4 regions of the Pectobacterium parvum genome follow, and region 4 is predicted to be linked to each of the others. Evidence: predicted binding sites of a transcription regulator. Region 4 holds the regulator's gene; each other region holds the start of a gene.
What was found. Region 4 encodes PurR, which represses purine synthesis genes. Its sites were predicted from a motif close to CANGCAAACGTTTGCNTG; they were not measured.
Positions count from the first base shown of each region.

Region 1 (5,386 bases), 2.2 Mb from region 4:
AGAAGGCCTCCGGCGTTCTCTGCGTTTGTAAACGGACATTGCTGAGTCGCAGGCTACCGATCTGCCAACTGCCGTCTTCTGCGCGGCTGGCGTTGCCTGTTAGCTGCCCTTGAGCAACATCCGCGCCGAAATTGCTCAAAATAAGCTGGTTGTGATTGATTTCGCCCTGAACCAATACCTGACTGGCGGGAATATCGTTGAGTTCGAGTGAACGTGCGCTGAGCTGGAACTGTCCCTGTTTACCCAGCAGGTAGCCGGCTTCGGGCTGCCACGGCATCATTCCGCCGTTGATCTGTTGACCATTCAGACGCCAATCGCCGTCCTTTGCCTGCAACGCCATGGTACGCAGCTGTAGCACATCGGCTTCGATAGGGAGTGTGGCGGCCTGTGAGGAAAGGTTTAGCGTACCGCCTTCCAGTTCGAGACTGGCGAAGTGGCGCGGCTCGGTAATTTGACGGGCGCTAAATCCGGCTGAAATCTGCTTTGCAGTGAGTGTTGGCGGCTGATTTTTCTGGCCAAAACTGACATCGGTGAGTTGGATATGATCGGCTGTTGACCAGTCATGATTAATTTTGCCCAGTGACAACTGGTAGTCGGTATTCTGGTTTACCCAATTGCTTACCCAGCCTGCTGCCCAACTGGTTTGCAGTAATACATATACGACCACCAGCGCTAAAAAGGCCAGCAGCAGTAGGGTCAGCAATAATTTCCCGATAAATTTCATCGTGTCAGTCCATGCCAATCGTCAGGGAGAACTGTTCTTATGCCGCAATTTCCCTGAAGGCTCAATAGGTAATGCTGTTACAGACAGTAAAAAGCGAGCGGTGTTGCATCACCGCTCGCTTTTACATGAACTGAACTGAAATTATTGCGGGCTGGCGCTATTTTTCTTCGTGTGGGAAGACGATATTCAGCACGATTGCGGTAATCCCGCCAGCGGCGATACCGGAAGACAGTAATGTTTTAATCCAATCCGGTGCGAACTGCAGAATCAGCGGCTGCTGTGATACGCCAAGACCAACAGCCAGCGACAGCGCAATAATCATGATCGCACGACGATTCAGCGGCTCACGGGACACAATGCGCACACCAGAAGCGGCGATCGTACCAAACATCACGATAGTGGCACCGCCCAGAACTGGTTCTGGAATATGCTGCACAAATCCACTAACGGCAGGGAACAGCCCCAGCGCGATCAGCATCAGTGAAACCACGAAGCCCACATAGCGGCTGGCAACACCGGTAAGCTGGATGACGCCGTTATTCTGGCCGAAGCAAGAGTTAGGGAAGGTATTGAATACGGCAGAAAGGCAAGAGTTCAAGCCGTTTGCCAGCACGCCGCCTTTTAAGCGTTTCATGTACAGCGGGCCTCTGACTGGCTGCTCTGAAACGTCGGAGGTCGCGGTGATGTCACCGATGGTTTCTAACGATGTCACCATGAAGACCAGCATCAGCGGAATCAACAGGTTCCAGTCAAAGCCTAGACCGTAATGCAGCGGTGTAGGCACCATAATAATCGTGTCATTTTGAGCAGGGGCGCTTTCCGGCAGCATTCCCATCAACCAGGCACCTAGGTAACCCACCGCCATGGCAATCACCAGCGAGGCGACGCGCAGGTAAGGGTTACGTTGGCGGTTAAGCAGAATAATAACCAGCAGCACCGCACCCGCTAATAGTAAGTTCTTGGGCGCGCCGAAGGTGTTATTACCCATTGCGGCATAGCCGCCGCCGATGGAGGTCAGGCCGACCTGAATCAGTGACAGACCAATGATCATCACCACAATGCCAGAAACCAGCGGGGTAATAATGCGTCGGGTTAAATGCAGGAAGCGTGAAAGAATGATTTCGGTGAAGGAAGCGACCATCAGCGTACCGAACAGTGCTGCCATCATCGTGGGAACATCCGCCCCGCCGTTTTTCAGCGCCAGTCCACCCATAATCAGCGGCGTCACGAAGTTAAAGCTGGTGCCTTGAATAGACAGCAGACCAGAACCAACAGGGCCCCAGGTTTTAATTTGTAGAATAGAGGCCAGACCGGAAGCGAAAAGCGACATGCTGATGATGCGCTGCGTATCCTCAGCGGGTAAACCTAATGCCTGGCAGATCAGTAGCGCGGGGGTAATCACCGCAACAAACATGGCAAGCAGGTGCTGACTGGCGGCGAACAGAGTTTGCGGCAGTGGCGGTCTGTCTTCAAGATGATAGATGAGTTCACTGCGCTGAGGTGCGGCAGCGGCTTCTGTTTGGGACGTTTCCGTGGTGGTAGTCATGATGTAAGTTGGCGTTCCTGAAACGACAAAGAGCGCATTTTAATGATCTCTTTGCTGAAAGCAAACGTTTGCTAACTCATCTTTTCGATATGAATTTTGTCTGATGAGCAAGGCCTTATTATTTAAGGGGATACTTTTAAGAAAAATGAAGAATGCGCTGCGGCGATTAGGCGTTGGTGTACCGTGCACGCTCTGGTAGCCAGCGTTCGATTAGCGCAATGGCATGCTCGGGATAGTGTTCGTGCAGGTGGCGAGCAACGCGCTGCACCTGTGGGATCAGTTCCTGATCGCGCAGGAGGTCGGCCACTTTGAACTCGGCATTGCCCGTTTGCCGCGTTCCGAGTAATTCACCCGGCCCGCGAATTTCTAGATCGCGCTGCGCGATAACAAAGCCATCGTTGCTGTCGCGCAGAACCTGGAGCCGTTTTTGTGCGGTCTTGCTCATTGGCGTTTTGTAGAGCAGCACACAGTGAGATGCCACTGCGCCGCGTCCGACGCGCCCACGCAACTGGTGCAGCTGCGCCAGACCCAGACGCTCCGGGTTTTCAATGATCATCAGGCTGGCATTGGGTACATCTACACCCACCTCGATGACGGTAGTCGCCACCAGCAGTTGCAGCTCGCCCTGTTTGAAGGCCTGCATTACTGCCTGCTTTTCCTGTGCTTTCATGCGACCGTGGACCAATCCGACCTTGAGATTCGGCAGGGCTGCCTTCAGTTCTTCTCTGGTGGCTTCTGCGGCCTGTGCTTCCAGGAGGTCGGATTCTTCGATCAGCGTACATACCCAATAGGCCTGCCGCCCTTCCTGCTGACAAGCATTACTCACGCGCTCGATAATGTCGCTGCGGCGTGAATCTGGTATCGCGACTGTGGTGACAGGGGTTCTGCCCGGTGGCAGTTCATCAATGACGGACGTATCCAGATCGGCATAGGCCGTCATCGCCAGCGTACGGGGAATCGGTGTCGCGGTCATAATCAATTGATGGGCATGAAAGCCCTGTTCTTCGCCTTTTTCCCACAGCGCAAGGCGTTGATGCACGCCAAAGCGGTGCTGTTCGTCGATGATGACCAATGCCAGCCCGTTGAATTTCACCTGCTGCTGAAAAATAGCGTGCGTCCCGACAACCATGGAAACCTGACCGTTGGCGATGGCATCCTGCTGCACCTGACGCGCTTTCCCTTTTTGTTTGCCAGCTAGCCAGCCCACTTCAAGCCCTAGCGGTTCAAACCACTGACGGAAATTATGGGCGTGCTGTTCGGCCAACAGCTCTGTTGGCGCCATCAATGCAACCTGTTTACCGTTGGCAATGGCACGTAATGCTGCCAGCGCAGCGACCAGCGTTTTTCCTGAGCCGACATCGCCCTGCACCAGACGCATCATTGGGAAGTCTTTCGCCATATCCGTTTCAATTTCGGCTACGACACGTTCTTGCGCCTGTGTGGGTTTGAACGGCAGGGCAGCGAGCAACTGTTGCTTCAAACCGTCTTGCGCCTGTAGCGGCGAGGCTTTATGCCGCTGCTCCCCCGCTCGTACCGCGAGCATACTCAGGTTATGCGCTAACAGTTCTTCCATAATCAGCCGCTGTTGCGCCGGGTGTTTCCCGTGCTCAAGCTCGCTGATCTGCATATCCGGCGGGGGACGATGTAACGTACGCAATGCGTCCGGCAAGCTAATGAGCGATCGGCTCAGGGACTCAGGCAGCAACTCATCAATGTGGTTTGCATCGAGCAACGCCAGCGCCTGATCGGTGAGTTTGCGGAGTGTTGCCTGACGAACGCCCTCTGTGGAAGGGTAAACCGGCGTGAGCGACTCTTGTAACTCGACCTGCGTACTATCCCCCTGAACACGATATTCAGGATGGATGATTTCCGCACCGATTTTGCCACGCTTGATTTCGCCGTAAGCGGTAACGCGCTGTCCCGGTGCGAGGCTGTTTTTCATCGCGGCGCTGAAATTGAAGAAGCGCATGGTCAGCATGCCGCTGCCGTCGCTGATTTGGCAGGTCAACATGCGACGGCTGCCAAAGGTGATGTCATTGCGTAGGATTTCACCTTCCACAGTGGCATACATACCGGGGAGGAGGTCGCCAATCGGGTAAAGATGCGTGCGGTCTTCGTAGCGCAGAGGTAAGTGCAGTAGGAGATCCTGCACGGTTTCCAGCCCAAGTCGTGCGAGCTTCGCTGCCTGACTTGCACCCACGCCAGTAAGTGTACTCAGCGGTTGGGTGTTCAGCAGGCGGCCTTTCATCAGCACTCCGACGATTGCATCGCGGCCCACCACGGGGTATCCGCTACAATCTGACCCTGATGGTCAATATAAGGGCGAGGCAGCCCTTTACGTTTTGCGACGCGCGCCAGTACCGGGTAGCCCCCTTCAAAAAGCAGGCGCTGCTGCTCTTCTTCATCAAGCGGGCTGTCTTCACGCTGGTACATACCGGCGATTTGGCGCTGGCGCTGGGCTTCATACAGGATCAACGCCGAGGCTACAGACACATTCAGCGACTGCACCATGCCAGTCATCGGAATGATGATATCCCGATCGGCCAGTTTGAGCGCTTCGGCTGTAATACCGGTTTTTTCTTGTCCAAGCAGAATACAGGTCGGGCGGGTGTAATCAATTTCCCGAAAATCGACCGCGTGCTCAGACAAATTGGTCGCCAGAACCTGCATGCCTTCGGCCTTCAGGTGACCAACCGCATCACTTATGTTGCGATGGGTTTTAACCTGCACCCAACTATTGCTGCCTGCGGCGGAGGAGACCAGCGTTTTCATCCGGCTGGTGGGCCAAATCGCATGGACTTCATGCACACCGACGGCATCCGCTGTACGGATAACCGCAGAAACGTTATGAGGCTTATGCACCTGCTCCATGCAAATCGTCAGATCGGGCTGACGACAGTTGAGCATTTCTTTTATGCGTGCATAACGTTGAGGAGTCATAACGATTAATTTCGGTTACGGTTAACTTTGATGACATCCGGCATTACGCGAATTTTACGCATAATATTGGCCAGATGAACGCGATCGAGGGTGGTGAGGCGGATGAAGACGCTGTATACGCGACCGTCTCTCTCTTCCGTGTTGATGCTCTGAATATTGGAGTTTGCAGCGTTGAT
Region 1 covers NZ_CP087392.1:207,825-213,210, forward strand. Annotated here, with positions in the region: gene LOZ86_RS00895 (AsmA family protein) at 1-724, opposite strand, end outside; gene LOZ86_RS00900 (nucleobase:cation symporter-2 family protein) at 882-2,270, opposite strand; gene recG (ATP-dependent DNA helicase RecG) at 2,437-4,518, opposite strand; gene trmH (tRNA (guanosine(18)-2'-O)-methyltransferase TrmH) at 4,518-5,210, opposite strand; gene spoT (bifunctional GTP diphosphokinase/guanosine-3',5'-bis pyrophosphate 3'-pyrophosphohydrolase) at 5,216-5,386, opposite strand, start outside.
Region 1: LOZ86_RS00900 (nucleobase:cation symporter-2 family protein) is a predicted target of PurR. The motif match lies at 2,328-2,345, and genes of this name have one in related genera.

Region 2 (5,386 bases), 1.4 Mb from region 4:
CGTAGTCGATAGCAGGTTCGAAGGACGCTGGCGTACGACCACCAGTGATGTCGTTCATCAGCTCATCGAGCGTGTAACCCACAGCCAACTTGGCCGCGATTTTCGCAATCGGGAAGCCCGTCGCTTTAGACGCCAGCGCGGAAGAACGTGATACACGCGGGTTCATTTCGATGACAATCAGACGGCCGGTTTTCGGGTTTACCGAGAACTGAACGTTAGAACCGCCTGTTTCTACGCCGATTTCACGCAGTACCGCCATCGAGGCGTTACGCATGATTTGATATTCTTTGTCGGTCAGCGTTTGTGCCGGTGCAACGGTGATGGAGTCTCCGGTGTGGATCCCCATGGCATCGAAGTTCTCGATTGAGCAGACGATGATGCAGTTGTCGTTCTTATCACGCACCACTTCCATCTCATACTCTTTCCAACCGATCAGCGATTCATCGATCAACAGCTCTTTGGTTGGGGAAAGATCCAGACCACGTTCGCAAATCTCTTCGAACTCTTCACGGTTGTAAGCGATACCGCCACCAGTGCCGCCCATCGTAAAGGAAGGACGGATGATGCACGGGAAGCCGACGTCAGCCGCAACCGCCAGCGCTTCTTCCATATTGTGTGCAATACCGGAACGCGCGGTATCCAGACCGATCTTCTTCATTGCCACGTCGAAGCGGCGGCGATCTTCTGCTTTATCAATCGCATCCGCCGTTGCACCAATCATGGTCACGCCGAATTCGGCCAGCACGCCCTGACGTTCCAGTTCCAGCGCACAGTTCAGCGCAGTCTGGCCGCCCATTGTTGGCAGCACCGCATCTGGGCGCTCTTTTTCAATGATTTTGCGCACTACTTCCCAGTGAATCGGCTCGATGTAGGTCGCATCGGCCATTTCTGGGTCGGTCATGATAGTTGCCGGGTTGGAGTTCACCAGAATAACGCGGTAACCCTCTTCACGCAGCGCTTTACACGCCTGTGCACCAGAGTAGTCAAACTCACACGCCTGGCCGATAACAATCGGGCCTGCGCCCAGAATCAGGATGCTTTTAATATCTGTACGTTTTGGCATTTTCTCGCTCCTGATTATTTAGCTGAAGAACGGTAAGTCTGAATCAAGTCAATAAAGTGGTCGAACAGCGGCGCGGCATCATGCGGGCCTGGGCTCGCTTCTGGGTGACCCTGGAAGCTGAACGCGGGCTTATCCGTGCGGTGAATCCCCTGAACCGTATGGTCAAACAGGGATTTATGCGTAACGCGCAGCGTGGCAGGCAGATTATTTTCATCAACCGCAAAGCCGTGGTTCTGCGCGGTAATCATCACACAGTTGTTATCCAGATCTTTGACCGGATGGTTGCCACCGTGGTGGCCCAGCTTCATTTTGATGGTCTTCGCACCGCTTGCCAGTGCCAGCAGTTGGTGGCCCAGACAAATACCGAATACCGGAATATCCGTTTCCAGGAAGGTTTTGATCGCACGAATCGCGTAGTCGCACGGTTCCGGGTCGCCCGGGCCGTTAGAGAGGAAAATGCCGTCTGGATTCAGCTTCAGTACGTCCTCAGCAGGTGTCTGCGCCGGAACGACCGTCAGGCGACAGCCGCGATCCACCAGCATACGCAGAATGTTGCGTTTCACACCGTAGTCATAAGCAACAACGTGGTAAGGCAGTTCGCTTTCGTTTTTTGCCGCCGGCAATTCATCTTCCAGCGTCCAGCTTCCCTGTAACCAGCTGTAGCTTTCTGGCGTCGTCACTTCTTTTGCCAGATCCATGCCCTTCAGCCCAGGGAACGCTTTCGCTTTCTCCAACGCGACGGCAGCATCCGGTGCATCACCCGCAATGATGCAGCCATTCTGTGCGCCTTTTTCACGCAGCAGACGGGTCAGTTTACGGGTATCGATATCAGCAATGGCGACGATGTTGTTGCGTTTGAGGTATTCAGACAGGCTTTCTTCACTACGGTAGTTGCTGGCAATCAGAGGTAAATCGCGAATCACCAGGCCTTGAGCCTGTACAGAGGGGGATTCTTCATCGTTGGCATTGGCGCCGACATTACCGATATGGGGATAAGTGAGAGTGACAATCTGGCGGGAATAGGAAGGATCAGTAAGGATTTCTTGATAACCGGTCATCGACGTATTGAAGACCACTTCCCCCACTGCCGACCCTTCTGCCCCAATGGCCCGACCGTGGAATTGGGTTCCGTCTTCCAGAACCAATAGCGCTGACTTAATCAAAACACCCTCCAAGGAATAAACAATCACGTTATTTGCATATTAATTCAGATTTGAGTCACTAAATCAATGCAAAAACTACCTGTAAGGCCAATTTTTGGCAAATTGGGCGCATTTTAATGATGGTCTTCCCGATTGTCTACCCAAACCGCTTTTTTTCTCTTATTTTTATGCTTTACGGAATAAATAGTGGCCCACTGACGTAAAAAACCCTATCAACTGAGATAAGTAAACGGTTGCGAGACAACATCGTTAAAATAAGGATAAAAAATCGCCAGCAAAGGAGATTTCGGGAGCAACAAGGAAGAATTGGTGCTAAAAAACCGAATTAAAGACAGAAAAAAAGAAACAACAAGATGAAATTTACACGCAATAGGTAAAAATAAAGGTGATATTAAAAATAACCACCTTTATCAGCTAGATATAATTCAATTACAAACAATTAAATACTATAAATCATCCAAAGAAAGCACATCTCTCATATCAAAAATCCCACTTTCTTTCGAACTAACCCAGACAGCGGCTCTTACTGCACCATTGGCAAACGTCATACGGCTGGATGCCTTGTGGGTAATCTCAACGCGCTCGCCAATGTCAGCAAACATCGCCGTATGTTCACCGACAATATCGCCCGCTCGCACGGTAGCAAAACCAATGCTTTTCGGATCGCGTTCACCCGTATAACCTTCACGAGCGTACACGGCACAGGACTTCAGATCGCGTCCCAGCGCATCGGCGATCGCTTCGCCCATCGCCAGTGCGGTACCCGACGGCGCATCCACTTTGTGGCGGTGGTGTGCTTCAATGATTTCGATATCAGTATAGTCGCCCATGACCTTGGCCGCTTTTTCCAACAACTTCAGCATGACATTGACGCCAACGCTGAAGTTCGCCGCAAACACAATCCCGATATCCTGTGCAGCCTGCTTAATCGCCGCTTTCCCTGCGTCATCAAAGCCAGTTGTGCCAATAATCATGCCTTTACGGTGCTGACGGCAAAATTCCAGATGCGCTAAGGTGCCTTCTGGGCGGGTGAAGTCGATCAAAATATCGAAATCATTCTGCACGGCATCCAGGCTTTCATTCACGGTAATACCGCTTTTCCCCAGCCCGGCAAGTTCACCGGCATCGCTGCCTATCAGAGACGAACCCGAACGCTCCAGCGCCGCACCCAATACCACGCCGTCCATTTGCTCGATGGCCTGAATCAGCTGGCATCCCATACGGCCACCTGCACCTACAACCGCAATACGAATGGATGAATCCTTCATAAGGTCTCTCTCTTTTTGATCCTGACGACATAAAAATAACATCAGGTTAACGGGCGCAGCACACTATCGCCAGCGGATTTACCGCCAGATTAGAAAATACTGTTTGATGCCGCAGAAAATCAGCAAAACTGTCTCACCACAGACAGCAAAATGGCACATCAGCGCGATGAAAAACCGCAACGTATTTGGAGATAAGCAGAAGCGGTCAAAATTAAACCACATGGTATAACGCATAAAAATTCATTTTTATGCATTAACATTTTCATGAGTGAATACAGGGGGAGATATACCCTAAATAATTCGAGTTTCAGGAAGGCGGCAAGAGAAGGAATCCCGATGAGCTTACTCAGGTAAGTGATTCGGGTGAGTGAACGCAGCCAACGCACATGCAACTTGAAGTATGACGGGTATAAAAGCGGTAAGGCCAAAGCCCTACCGCAGAAACAACATTAATCTATCTGTTTGACGTCAACACGCAGCTCTTTGGGCACTTCAAAGACGATGTTTTCTTCACGTCCCTGCATTTCAACAGCAACCTTGCCGCCCAATTCTTTCAGGCGCTGAATCACCTGTTGTACCAGAATATCCGGTGCTGATGCGCCTGCGGTCACCCCAACATGTGAAGCGCTCGCTAACCATGACTCTTGGATATCTTCGGATGAATCAATCAGATAAGCCGCTTTCCCCGCACGCTGTGCCAATTCAGCCAGACGGTTGGAGTTTGAGGAGTTTTTAGAGCCTACGACAAAAACGACATCCGCCTTATCCGACAAGTGGCGAACGGCTTCCTGACGATTAGTCGTGGCATAGCAGATGTCATCTTTACGCGGGCCGACAATCTGCGGGAAACGCTCACGCAAGGCATCAATCACCGCATAGGTATCATCAACAGAAAGCGTGGTTTGCGTCATAAAGCACAGGTTGCTTTCGTCTTTTACCTGTAGCTGCCAGACATCCTCAGGGGACTCCACCAGATACATGCCGCCGTCCGCACTGCTGTACTGCCCCCTCGTCCCTTCAACTTCAGGGTGTCCAGCATGCCCGATAAGAATCGCTTCTACGCCTTTCTTACTGGCTCTGGCCACTTCCATATGCACCTTGGTCACTAGCGGACAGGTCGCATCGAATACCGTCAGATCGCGGTTTTTGGCTTCATTACGTACCGCCTGCGAAACGCCATGTGCAGAGAAAATCAGAATCGCACCATCCGGCACGTCTTCAATCTGCTCGATAAAAATCGCGCCACGTTCGCGTAATCCGTTGACCACATAGCGGTTATGTACCACTTCATGACGGACGTAGATCGGCGTACCAAAAAGCTCCAGCGCACGTTCCACAATGCTGATAGCCCGATCGACACCAGCACAAAAGCCGCGTGGATTAGCCAGCAGGATCTGCATGTGTCACCTCCTGTTGTACGGGATCGATATCCAGCACTTCAAGATCGAAGGTAATCGCCTGACCGGATAGCGGGTGGTTGAAATCCACGGTGACCGACTCTTCGGTCACATCGCGGATAATCCCCGGCATATCATTCCCGGCAACACCGCTGAACAGCATGATGGTGCCAACATCCGGCACACCGGTCTGGGCAAAATCACGACGCAGGAAGAACTGAATCAGGTTCGGATTAGTCGGCCCAAAGGCCGACTCCGGCGGCAGCGTAAACTTGCGTTTATCGCCACGCTTCAATCCCAACAGATGTTGTTCCAACGCGTCAGACAGGCTGCCATCGCCAAGGCGAAACAGCGCTGGCTTGCCGCGTTCACGCGTAGATTCAGCCGCAGAGCCATCCTCTAGCGTCAGAATAAAATGCACCAGCAGCGCGCTGTTATGCTGAACACTCTCGGACATCAGTGACCCTTTTGCTTAACGGTATCAGTATCATCATG
Region 2 covers NZ_CP087392.1:4,091,926-4,097,311, forward strand. Annotated here, with positions in the region: gene carB (carbamoyl-phosphate synthase large subunit) at 1-1,063, opposite strand, end outside; gene carA (glutamine-hydrolyzing carbamoyl-phosphate synthase small subunit) at 1,078-2,226, opposite strand; gene dapB (4-hydroxy-tetrahydrodipicolinate reductase) at 2,673-3,494, opposite strand; gene ispH (4-hydroxy-3-methylbut-2-enyl diphosphate reductase) at 3,944-4,894, opposite strand; gene fkpB (FKBP-type peptidyl-prolyl cis-trans isomerase) at 4,875-5,348, opposite strand; gene lspA (signal peptidase II) at 5,348-5,386, opposite strand, start outside.
Region 2: carA (glutamine-hydrolyzing carbamoyl-phosphate synthase small subunit) is a predicted target of PurR. The motif match lies at 2,449-2,466, and genes of this name have one in related genera.

Region 3 (5,386 bases), 970 kb from region 4:
CAGAAACGCGGAAAAATCATCTGCGCAAACTCTGCCGCATTGATGAGCGATAAGCAAGGGCAAGCGCCGAAAGCCTGTTTTTGATATGCAATTTTCTCTCCATACAAAGTTTTTCTCTACATACAACTTTTCTCTACATACAACAAAGGGGAGGACACTTTCGCGTCCTCCCCCCTTCAACACAGCTTAATGTACGGCTAGCTGTTAACCTTCGTTGTGCAATTCCAGATCTTCAACTTCATTCTGGCTACGCAGCGCTTTGGCATCGTCGTTACGCAAGACTTCCAGATAATCCAGATAACCTTGATCGACATCCTTCGTCACGTAAATCCCGTTGAACACCGAGCATTCAAACTGAGCGATATCCGGGTTATCTTCACGCGCGGCTTCAATCAGATCGTCGAGATCCTGGAATATCAGCTCATCGGCACCAATAATCTTACAGATTTCATCCACTTCACGACCGTGGGCAATCAGCTCATTGACGCTTGGCATATCGATGCCGTACACGTTAGGGAAGCGAATTTCCGGTGCCGCCGAGGCCAGATAAACACGCTTGGCTCCTGCTTCACGCGCCATCTCTACAATCTGCTCTGACGTTGTACCACGCACGATGGAGTCATCCACCAGCAGCACGTTCTTGTCACGGAACTCAGCACGGTTGGCGTTCAGCTTACGGCGTACCGATTTCTTACGCGCCTGCTGTCCCGGCATGATAAACGTGCGGCCAACATAGCGGTTTTTCACAAATCCCTGACGATACGGCTTGTTGATGATGCGCGCGATTTCCAGCGCGATATCACAAGAGGTTTCAGGAATTGGGATCACAACATCAATATCGAGATCTTCCCACTGGCGCGCAATTTTTTCACCGAGCTTCTGGCCCATACGAACGCGTGCGCTGTAGACCGAGATTTTATCGATGAAAGAGTCCGGGCGCGCGAAGTAGACATATTCGAACAGGCACGGATTGCTCTTCGGATTCTCTGCACACTGGCGGGTAAACAGCTGCCCTTTTTCCGTAATGTAGATCGCCTCTCCCGGCGCCACATCGCGTAAAAATTCAAAGCCCAGCGTATCCAGCGCGACACTTTCTGACGCCACCATATACTCGCTGCGGCCATCTTCCAGATCGCGCTTACCGATAACCAGAGGACGAATCCCGTTTGGATCGCGGAAAGCGACCATGCCGTGACCGATAATCATGCCAACACAGGCATAGGCACCGCGAATTTGCTGGTGCGTTGCGGCAACGGCCGCAAAAACATTATCGGCTTCCAGCGGGTAGTGTTGGAAACGGTCCAGCTCTCTGGCGAAAATATTCAGTAGAATTTCAGAATCAGACGTGGTGTTAACGTGACGACGTTCCTGCTCGAACAGCTTTTTACGCAGTTCGTGGGCGTTAGTCAGGTTACCGTTGTGAGCCAGCGTGATACCGAACGGTGAGTTAACATAGAAAGGCTGTGCTTCCGAGGCGCTGGAACTGCCCGCGGTCGGATAACGCACATGGCCAAGCCCCATGTTGCCCTGTAAGCGTTGCATGTGCCGCGCTTCAAACACATCTTTCACCAGGCCATTGGCCTTACGCAGGCGAAAACAATTAAAGGCATCGATGGTCACAATACCCGCAGCATCCTGCCCACGGTGTTGCAACACCGTTAACGCGTCATAAATCGACTGGTTGACCGGTGTAAAACCGGCGATACCGACAATACCGCACATGGTGTCTTTTCCTCATCAGCGCTACCGCAGCGATAAATGCTGCGGCAAGAAACTTGACGTGCTTTGCAGGTAGTCAAAAAACCACCTGATAATATAACTGAACTGCGGGATTAACTGGGACTGCTTCCAGTCATCACTTTGTGAAAAACCGGTGAACGTATCCAGAAAGAATAGCAGTGCGGAAACGATCAGCACCCCGCGCAGAGCACCAAAACAGATGCCCAGAACGCGATCGGTGCCGGATAATCCGGTACGTTCAACCAGTGAACTAATCACATAGTTGACGATAGCTCCCACAATCAACGTTGCAATAAACAGAATGGCAATCGCAATGCCGTTACGCACCAGCTCATCATCAAAACGGGTGAAGTAGACCGCGAGGTAAGCGTAGTAATGGCTGGCAACAAAAAAAGCACATCCCCAGGTTACTAACGACAGCGCTTCGCGAACAAACCCCCGGATCAGGCTAACCAGAGCCGAAAATCCGATGATGCCAATAATGACGTAATCAACCCAAACCATGAACTATCCTAATAATGAACGATGCTACCGATAAGCCGCTACGTCATCCTGTTCGCGGCGCATTCTAACAGAAAAAGAAAACGTTTGCGTAGCGTATTTCCGCCGATTTCATCGATAGATAATCAGGCGAAAAAACCGACAAGACGTCATGCCTGATTCTATTAACTCTCGGCATCTCAAAACTCACAGCAGGCATCTTAAAACAGCGGCGGGGCGACGTATCGCTGATGTGAACCTCATCCCCGCTGCCTGCTTTTGCTTACTTACGTGGCCGACGGAGAACCATCCATCACGTAATCATCACGCTCGACGACCGTTAACGAACGGAATGCGCCCGAACCTGCCCGCTTAGCCCGCTGAGCTGTTTCAGCTCGCCCAGTGAAGACTCCAGCTTCTGCTTCGATGCATCTGGCCCCACGTAAATACGGGTGATTTCGCCTGAAACCGGCGTTGATGGCACGGTATACGCGCGGTAGCCAGAGAGACGAAGCTTAGCGACAATTTCGTTCACCTTATCGGCGTTTTTCAGCGCACCAAGCTGCACAATATAGGCCTGCCCGACAGGCGCTTGCGGCGTCGGCTGCGTTTCAGGCTTCACTTCCGGTTTGGGTTCCGGTTTAGGCTCTGGCTTCGGTTTCACTTCTGGCTTCACCTCAGGCTTTGGCTGAGGCTTCGGTGTTACCGGCACTGGCGTCTGAACCGGCGGACGTTCAACCACCACTGGCGGTGCCGTCATGGCTGGCGTATTCGTGCCAAAATGGGACCATGGCGGCGTCTGCGTCGTGGTTTCAGATCCTGTCGTTGTAGATGATGCAGACGATCTCGCTTCAGCGGCTTCGGCTTCCGCACTGTTTTGCATCGCCGCTTCCGCCCCTTCCGGCGGTTGACTCGGCAGCGACGGGTTCAGCGCAGGCAGCGCTTCCATCTCATTGCTGTCACCCGGTTTAGGGATCAGCGGAATCGATGCAAACTCGTCTTCGTAGTGCTTTTTCTTGCCGTCCAGCAGGCCGGGTAAGACGATCACGCCCAGCGCGACCAGAATAACCGTACCGACCAGTCGATTCTGAAATTTACTCGCCATTCGCCTTCTCCTCATCCAGCGCTTCCATCACATGCGCTACCGTATGAAAAGATCCACACACAATGACGATATCCTGCTCCGTCGCCTCGAACATTGCTTGCTGCCAGGCGGCAACGACATCGGAGAACGATTGGCTATGCGTCAGGTGCTCGGCAATCTGCTGCGCCGTGGCACCACGCGGCCCTTCCAGCGGTGCGCAATACCACGCATCCACCAACGGCGTTAAGTGGGCCAACGTACCGGCGATGTCTTTATCCGACAGCATGCCGACGACAGCTCGCACTTTTCCAGTTTTCGGCAGTGCAGCCAAACGGTTTGCCAGATACGCCGCCGCATGCGGGTTGTGTGCAACATCAAGAATCAATCGCGGTGACGCCTGCACGGTCTGAAAACGGCCGGGTAATGCGGCGTGCTGCAAACCTTGTCGAATCGCCTCTTCACTCACGTTGAGTGAAGAATAGTGCAATGCAGCCAGTGCCGTGGCGGCATTGGCTAACGGGACGTTGGGCAACGGCAGCCGTGACAACTCGCGCTGTTTATCCTGCCAGCTCCACGTCTCACGCTGAACGGAATATTCCCAGTCGCGACCGCGACGGCGCAGCTGTGCACCTTTCTCTGCGGCAACATCAGCAATCGTTCCCGGCATATCCGGTTCACCGACGACGGCAGGTCTACCCTGTCGGAATATCCCGGCTTTCTCGCGGCCAATGCTTTCCCGATCGTTACCTAACCAATCGGTATGGTCGATAGCAATACTGGTTACCACGGATACATCCGCATCCACAATATTGGTGGCATCCAGACGCCCGCCTAGCCCCACTTCCAGAATGACGACATCCAGATTCGCCTGCTTGAAGAGTTGCAGTGCCGACAGCGTACCGAATTCAAAATAGGTGAGCGATACCGCCCCTCTCCCTGCTTCGATATCCGCAAACGCCCGCGTATGCTGCGCTTCAGGCAATTCCTTGCCCTGAATACGCACTCGCTCGGTATAGCGAACAAGATGGGGAGAACTGTACACACCCACCCGCAGCCCGGCGGCTAACAGAATGGATTCCAGCGTACAGCAGGTCGTTCCTTTGCCGTTTGTCCCCGCGACGGTGAAGATCGTGGCGGCAGGCTGGAGCAGTTGGAGATGTTCGGCAACCTGCTTAACGCGTTCCAGACCTAAATCAATGGCCTGAGCGTGCAGGTGCTCAAGATAATGAAGCCACGTGACCAAAGGTGACGTGGCTTGAGGTATTTGAAGAGTATCCATGAGTCCCGTTCACTAGCTTACGGTTCATTGCGGGCAGAGCGTGCATTGCTACTCGGTCGAGAACGACGTGGTCGAGCACCACATGTCCTGCCCATCATGTCAATTATGCGTCATCCTGTGATGATTCAGACGGCGCATCGCTGCGGATTTCCACATCATCGTTGCCCGGTTCTGGATGGTTCGTCAGTTTGGCAAGAATCGTGGCCAGCTTGTAGCGCATTTCCGGACGACGAACGATCATATCAATCGCCCCTTTCTCAATCAGGAATTCGCTGCGCTGGAAGCCCGGCGGCAGTTTTTCACGCACGGTTTGTTCGATAACGCGTGGGCCGGCAAAGCCGATCAGCGCTTTCGGTTCGGCAATGTTCAGGTCGCCCAGCATCGCCAGACTCGCGGAAACACCCCCCATGGTTGGGTCGGTCAGCACAGAAATGTAAGGCAAGCCGCGATCGCGCATTTTTGCCAACGCTGCACTGGTTTTCGCCATTTGCATCAGCGACATCAGCGCTTCCTGCATACGCGCACCGCCACTGGCGGAGAAGCACACCAGCGGACAACCGTCTTCCAACGACTGCTCAACGGCACGCACAAAGCGCGCACCCACAACAGACGCCATTGAACCGCCCATGAAAGAGAACTCAAATGACGCGACGACAATTGGCATGCCGTACAGCGTGCCTTTCATCACGACCAGCGCATCTTTCTCATCGGACTGTTTCTGTGCAGAAACCAGACGATCTTTATATTTTTTGGAATCCCGGAATTTCAGGACATCCTTCGGCTCCAGTTCGCTTCCCAGTTCG
Region 3 covers NZ_CP087392.1:1,690,207-1,695,592, reverse strand. Annotated here, with positions in the region: gene LOZ86_RS21345 (hypothetical protein) at 1-84, shown strand, start outside; gene purF (amidophosphoribosyltransferase) at 205-1,722, opposite strand; gene cvpA (colicin V production protein) at 1,744-2,244, opposite strand; gene dedD (cell division protein DedD) at 2,561-3,325, opposite strand; gene folC (bifunctional tetrahydrofolate synthase/dihydrofolate synthase) at 3,315-4,583, opposite strand; gene accD (acetyl-CoA carboxylase, carboxyltransferase subunit beta) at 4,687-5,386, opposite strand, start outside.
Region 3: cvpA (colicin V production protein) is a predicted target of PurR. The motif match lies at 2,318-2,335, and genes of this name have one in related genera.

Region 4 (5,386 bases):
ATTTCTTTGTTTTTAAGAGGCAAACCGCATGTTTACCGGTATTGTTCAGGGCACCGCGCCGGTGGTGTCGATTGAAGAAAAATCCAACTTTCGCACGCACATTGTCCAGCTCCCGCCTGAGTTGTTGCCAGGGCTCGTGCCCGGCGCATCGGTGGCGCATAATGGCTGCTGCCTGACGGTCACCGCTGTTGACGGCGATCGTGTCAGTTTTGATCTCATGAAGGAAACGCTGCGGTTAACGAATCTGGGCGATATTCATGAAGGCGATGTCGTGAATATTGAGCGAGCCGCGAAATTCGGTGACGAGATCGGTGGGCACGTCATGTCGGGCCACATCATGTGTACCGCGGAAGTGGTTAAGATTCAGGTTTCAGAGAATAACCATCAGATTTGGTTCCGCCTTGCAGATGAAGCGCTGATGAAATACGTGCTACATAAAGGCTTCGTTGGAATTGACGGTATCAGCCTGACGGTGGGAGAAGTGACCCGTGGACGTTTCTGCGTGCATTTAATTCCAGAAACGCTGAACCGCACCACGCTGGGACAGAAGCGTCTGGGAAACCGCATTAATATCGAAATCGATCCGCAGACACAGGCCGTGGTCGATACGGTCGAGCGCGTGTTGGCTAGCAAGCAGGCGAGCGATCTCGGCAAGGAAGAGTAATTCTACGTTGCACATTCTGGTAAACCGGACGGCGTTTCTACCGTCCGGTTTTCTCTTTTCTGTCAGCACACGATTTTCTGTCAACACACAATGCTGTTAGCGCGCAACGCGCAATCCACCTTCGACCCCATCCGTGCTGAACACGACCTGCCAGAGCTGAAGGTTTCTTGCTCTGAAAGCCCCTGCACAAAAGTTAAGATAGTAGCTGAACATCCGGCGGAAGCGGGCCGTATAGCGTGTGGAAAGCGGTGGCCAGTTCTGCTGAAAGCGAGCGTGCCAGGCCATTAATGTACGATCGTAATCAGCACCGAAATTGTGCCAGTCTTCCATTACCAAATAAGGCTCACTCGCCTGTGCAATATGCTGTATGGAGGGAATACAGCCGTTGGGGAATATGTATTTATGAATCCAGGGATCGATGTGCGGGTTAGTCTTATTGGCCCCGATGGTATGTAGCAGAAACAGCCCGTCGGGTTTTAGATTACGCAGAACGACGCGGAAGTAGTTGTCATAGTTGCGCGGCCCGACGTGTTCAAACATGCCAACTGACACCACGCGATCGAATTGCCGCTCGAGATCGCGATAATCCTGCAATTCAATGATGACGTTCAGATCCTGACAACGTCGCTGTGCCAACATCTGCTGTTCTCTGGAAATAGTGACGCCGTAAACTGACACGCCGTAGTGGCGTGCCGCGAACTCGGCAAGCCCGCCCCAACCACAGCCGATATCCAACAGCGTCATTCCTGATTTTAGCTGGAGCTTTTCGCAGATCATGGTGAGTTTATCTTCCTGCGCCTGTTCCAGCGTTTGCGCCTGTTTCCAATAAGCGCAGGAGTATTGCATGTAAGGATCTAGCATCAGGGTAAAGAGATCATTACCTAAATCGTAATGCGCTTTACCGACAACCTGAGCGCGTCGGCGGGATTGCAAATTCGTGATGCGGGAGAGGGCAACGCGCGTCAGGTTGTGGAGGCGGCGGGGCAGTTGAGTATCCAGCCCTGCGCGCAGAACGCGATGGGAAAACATATCCAGCCGTTCACACTCCCACCATTCGTCCATGTAGCTTTCTCCCAGCCCCAGCGATCCCTCACGCAGGATACGCTTAAAGAAATTGGGGTTGGTCACGCGGATGTCAAAAGGGCGAGTGCCGTTGATGGTGATATTCGCGGCGGCCAGCATGCCCTGCACGATGTGGAACCAAGGCGCGGTATCAGGATCCCATTCTTCTGTATAAGGTAAACCCATCATGTCTCCTTAACTTTTCACATGCAAAAGTATCGTAAAACACACCAGGACAACACTTATCGCAGCCGAGGTATCGGCTGTCACCAGAGAAAATGAAACACGGTATTAAATTTAGAACTGCTTCAGCCAGCATACAAGAGAATTGGCTGAAGCAGAGAGGGGAAGCAGCAGGAATAAGAAAATCGTCTGTACAGAATGGCTACGGCTAGCGGCGATAGTCGAGGTAGGGGCCGTCTGCAACCGAGCGGCGCTCAATCAGCGTCGGATGCACTTCAATGACGTGCGCATCTTCCCGCTTACTAGTAATGCGATCCAGTAGCATAGCGAACGCAGATTGACCCAGACGCTCCTTTGGCTGATGGATGGTGGTCAGCGCAGGCGTAAAGAAACGCGCGTGGCGCACGTTGTCATAACCGATCACCGAAATATCCTGCGGTACGCGCAGACCCAGTTCATCTGCCGCACAGATAGCCCCCATCGCCATGATATCGCCACCGCAGAATACGGCTGTAGGTCGCTGTTTCTGTGCGAGGATCTGATGCATGGCTTTGTAGCCGGATTCCGGTTCAAAATCACCCCGAACCACCCATTCGTCACGCACGGTGATGTCGGCTTCCTTCAATGCTTTCAAAAAGCCGAGGTAGCGTCCGCTGCCGGTGTTGCGTTCTTGAGTACCGGGGATGGCGCCGATATCTCGGTGGCCACGTTCAATCAGGTAACGACCTGCCATATAACCGCCTTCAAAGGCGTTATCGATAATCGTATCGGTAAAATCGCTGTGCATCTGTCCCCAGTCCATCACGACCATCGGAATGCTGCGATAGTCTTCCAGCATACCTAATAACTCGGGCGGATATTCGGCACACATCACCAACAGGCCGTCGACGCGTTTTTGCGCCAACATGGAAAGATAGGCGCGCTGCTTGCCGATGTCGTTATGCGAATTACACAGCACCAGCGTGTAGCCTTTGGCGTAGCAGCTGTTTTCAACGGCTTCAATGATCTCGGCGAAATAGGGGGCTTCGCTGGAAGTGGCCAGCAAGCCGATAGATTTAGTGTGATTAACTTTGAGGCTGCGGGCGACGGCGCTGGGTGAATAGTGCAATTCTTTGATTGCTGCCCTGACGGCTGCCTTAGTCTCTTCGGCGACGAAACGTGTTTTATTGATCACGTGCGATACGGTTGTGGTGGAAACGCCAGCACGTTTTGCCACATCTTTAATCGTTGCCATCTAAAAATGACTCCTGAACTTACCTGTTACAGACGTAAGTATATTGTTAATCGTTTGCCTACGTTTAATGTTCTTCTTCTAAGCTAAAAAACAGGATTTCAGAAGGAGAATGCCGAATGTTATACCGAAGGGATCTGGGTTGACGTTTTTCGACTGATACGCAGCGCTTTCATAAACAGCGGATTGTGTCCGATTTATCATGAAAGTGAAAGGGCTAATTTATACTATTAGTGATGCATTCGTCCGAGATTTTTCGCTACAATTATGAAAGAATCGTAATAACCCTATTATTTGTAGCTTTAACTACCTAAGCGGGTTCGGCTGTGAATGGTGGTGTCTTTTCAGATGAAGCTTTCAGATAAAATTTGTTCGTTAATAAGGAGTAATTTATGGATACAGATCTGAAGATGTCTTTGCTAACAACCGTTGGCTCGTTGGCTGTGATCATCGCGTTTAGTTTTATTGCGGTGATGAACTAACCGAAGGGTGCCTCTGGGCGGGTTAGATATTCAGACACGTTGATGATGCCATAACGTGTCTGGATCGTTTTCTTCACATTGCTTTTCTTTACTACGTACAACCTGTCTCTTAACGAATCGTCTGCGGCGTCACCACGCGACGTGCGCCAACGTAGTGCTCCTGCCAATAATCTTCACTCAGCTTGCTGATACGAATATCTGAGCCTGTACGCGGCGACTGAATAAATTTCCCTTCACCCAGATAAACCCCGACGTGATCGGCTGCGCCACGATTATTGATGCGGAAGAAGACCAGATCGCCACTTTCCAGCTCACTCTTTTTAATCGGAGCAGCATCACGCAGGTGATACATTTCGTTTGCGGTGCGTGGAATTTGGATCTTAACGACATCTTTGTAGGCGTAATAAACCAGTCCGCTACAGTCGAATCCGGTAAAAGGAGAGGAGCCGCCCCAGTGGTAAGGTTTGCCTATCTGACTCATCAACTTATTCATTGCGGTCGTTTTGGCATGCTGATAGCGTTTTTTATGCGCAGCGCTTAGCGCCATTCCTTTTTCTGTCGGCGCTGGATTTTTATCCGCTTTCCCCTTGAGTGCGGTCTTCTTCAGTCCGGTTTTGACTCTGGCTTGGGCGGTTGTTTGCTTCTCTTCTTCAGGCTTCAGCTTTTTAAGATTTTTTTTCACTAGCGCGGGCGTGCTGCTTTGCGTTCGTGACGGCTTTTTCTCTGTCACTTTGCTCGCGGTGCGGGATTTGGTTTTATTGCTGACGGCGGTAGATTCTGGTTTTTTGCTTTTGATCGGCGTCGGGGATTTAGCATTACCCTTTGTTTGGCGGCTTTTCTTATTCGTTTCTGCCACGGCGCTTTTCTTCGGCGCAGAATGCGGGGTATGCGGCGCAGCCTGAACGATGTTCAGGGATAGATTATTGAAAAATAATATAAAAAGAGTAATAAATAAGCGCATATTAACAGTGACCGAACATAATCCTTAACTCGCTCAATCCTCACAGTATTCCTGAAAACGGCGTCATAAAAAAGTGGGCACGGTCGCTTTATTCATACAGAATAGTGAAAAAACGTTAATAGTTATTTTTTCGATTGATTTATCAGCGTTTTCTGGCGCTGATTTCATCAATGACGAAGGCCTTCAGGAAAAAAAATAACCCTACAAAAAATGGCGTTTTTTTGTAGCTAGTGGCATCGGTACAATATCACTGAGTCAATGTCGCTGTCGTAGCACCTCTGACGGCGGCTCATGGCTAGCGTTTTGGACGTTAGCCATCCTATAGAATTAAGGAAGCAAGAAGATGACGACACCGACAATTGAAAAAATTCAGCGCCAAATTGCTGAAAACCCGATTCTGCTGTACATGAAAGGCTCCCCGAAATTGCCAAGCTGCGGCTTTTCTGCACAGACGGTTCAGGCGTTATCTGCCTGTGGCGAACGTTTTGCGTATGTTGATATTTTGCAGAACCCAGACATTCGTGCTGAACTGCCGAAATACGCAAACTGGCCGACATTCCCACAGCTGTGGGTTGACGGTGAGCTGGTTGGCGGTTGTGATATCGTGGTAGAAATGTTTCAGCGCGGTGAACTGCAACCGCTGATCAAAGAAACGGCAGATAAATATAAAGCGCAGCAGGCCGATCAAGAGTAATGCTTTCGTCTGGCGTAATGACGATGTCAAATGTTGTTACGAGGCGAGCGTAAATTCTTCCAACGGGTGCCTTTATGGCACCCGTTTTTTGATCTCAGCCTTTTCAGTC
Region 4 covers NZ_CP087392.1:2,662,291-2,667,676, reverse strand. Annotated here, with positions in the region: gene LOZ86_RS12040 (riboflavin synthase) at 29-664, shown strand; gene cfa (cyclopropane fatty acyl phospholipid synthase) at 761-1,912, opposite strand; gene purR (HTH-type transcriptional repressor PurR) at 2,118-3,143, opposite strand; gene cydH (cytochrome bd-I oxidase subunit CydH) at 3,533-3,622, shown strand; gene LOZ86_RS12020 (C40 family peptidase) at 3,732-4,583, opposite strand; gene LOZ86_RS12015 (Grx4 family monothiol glutaredoxin) at 4,927-5,277, shown strand; gene rnt (ribonuclease T) at 5,381-5,386, opposite strand, start outside.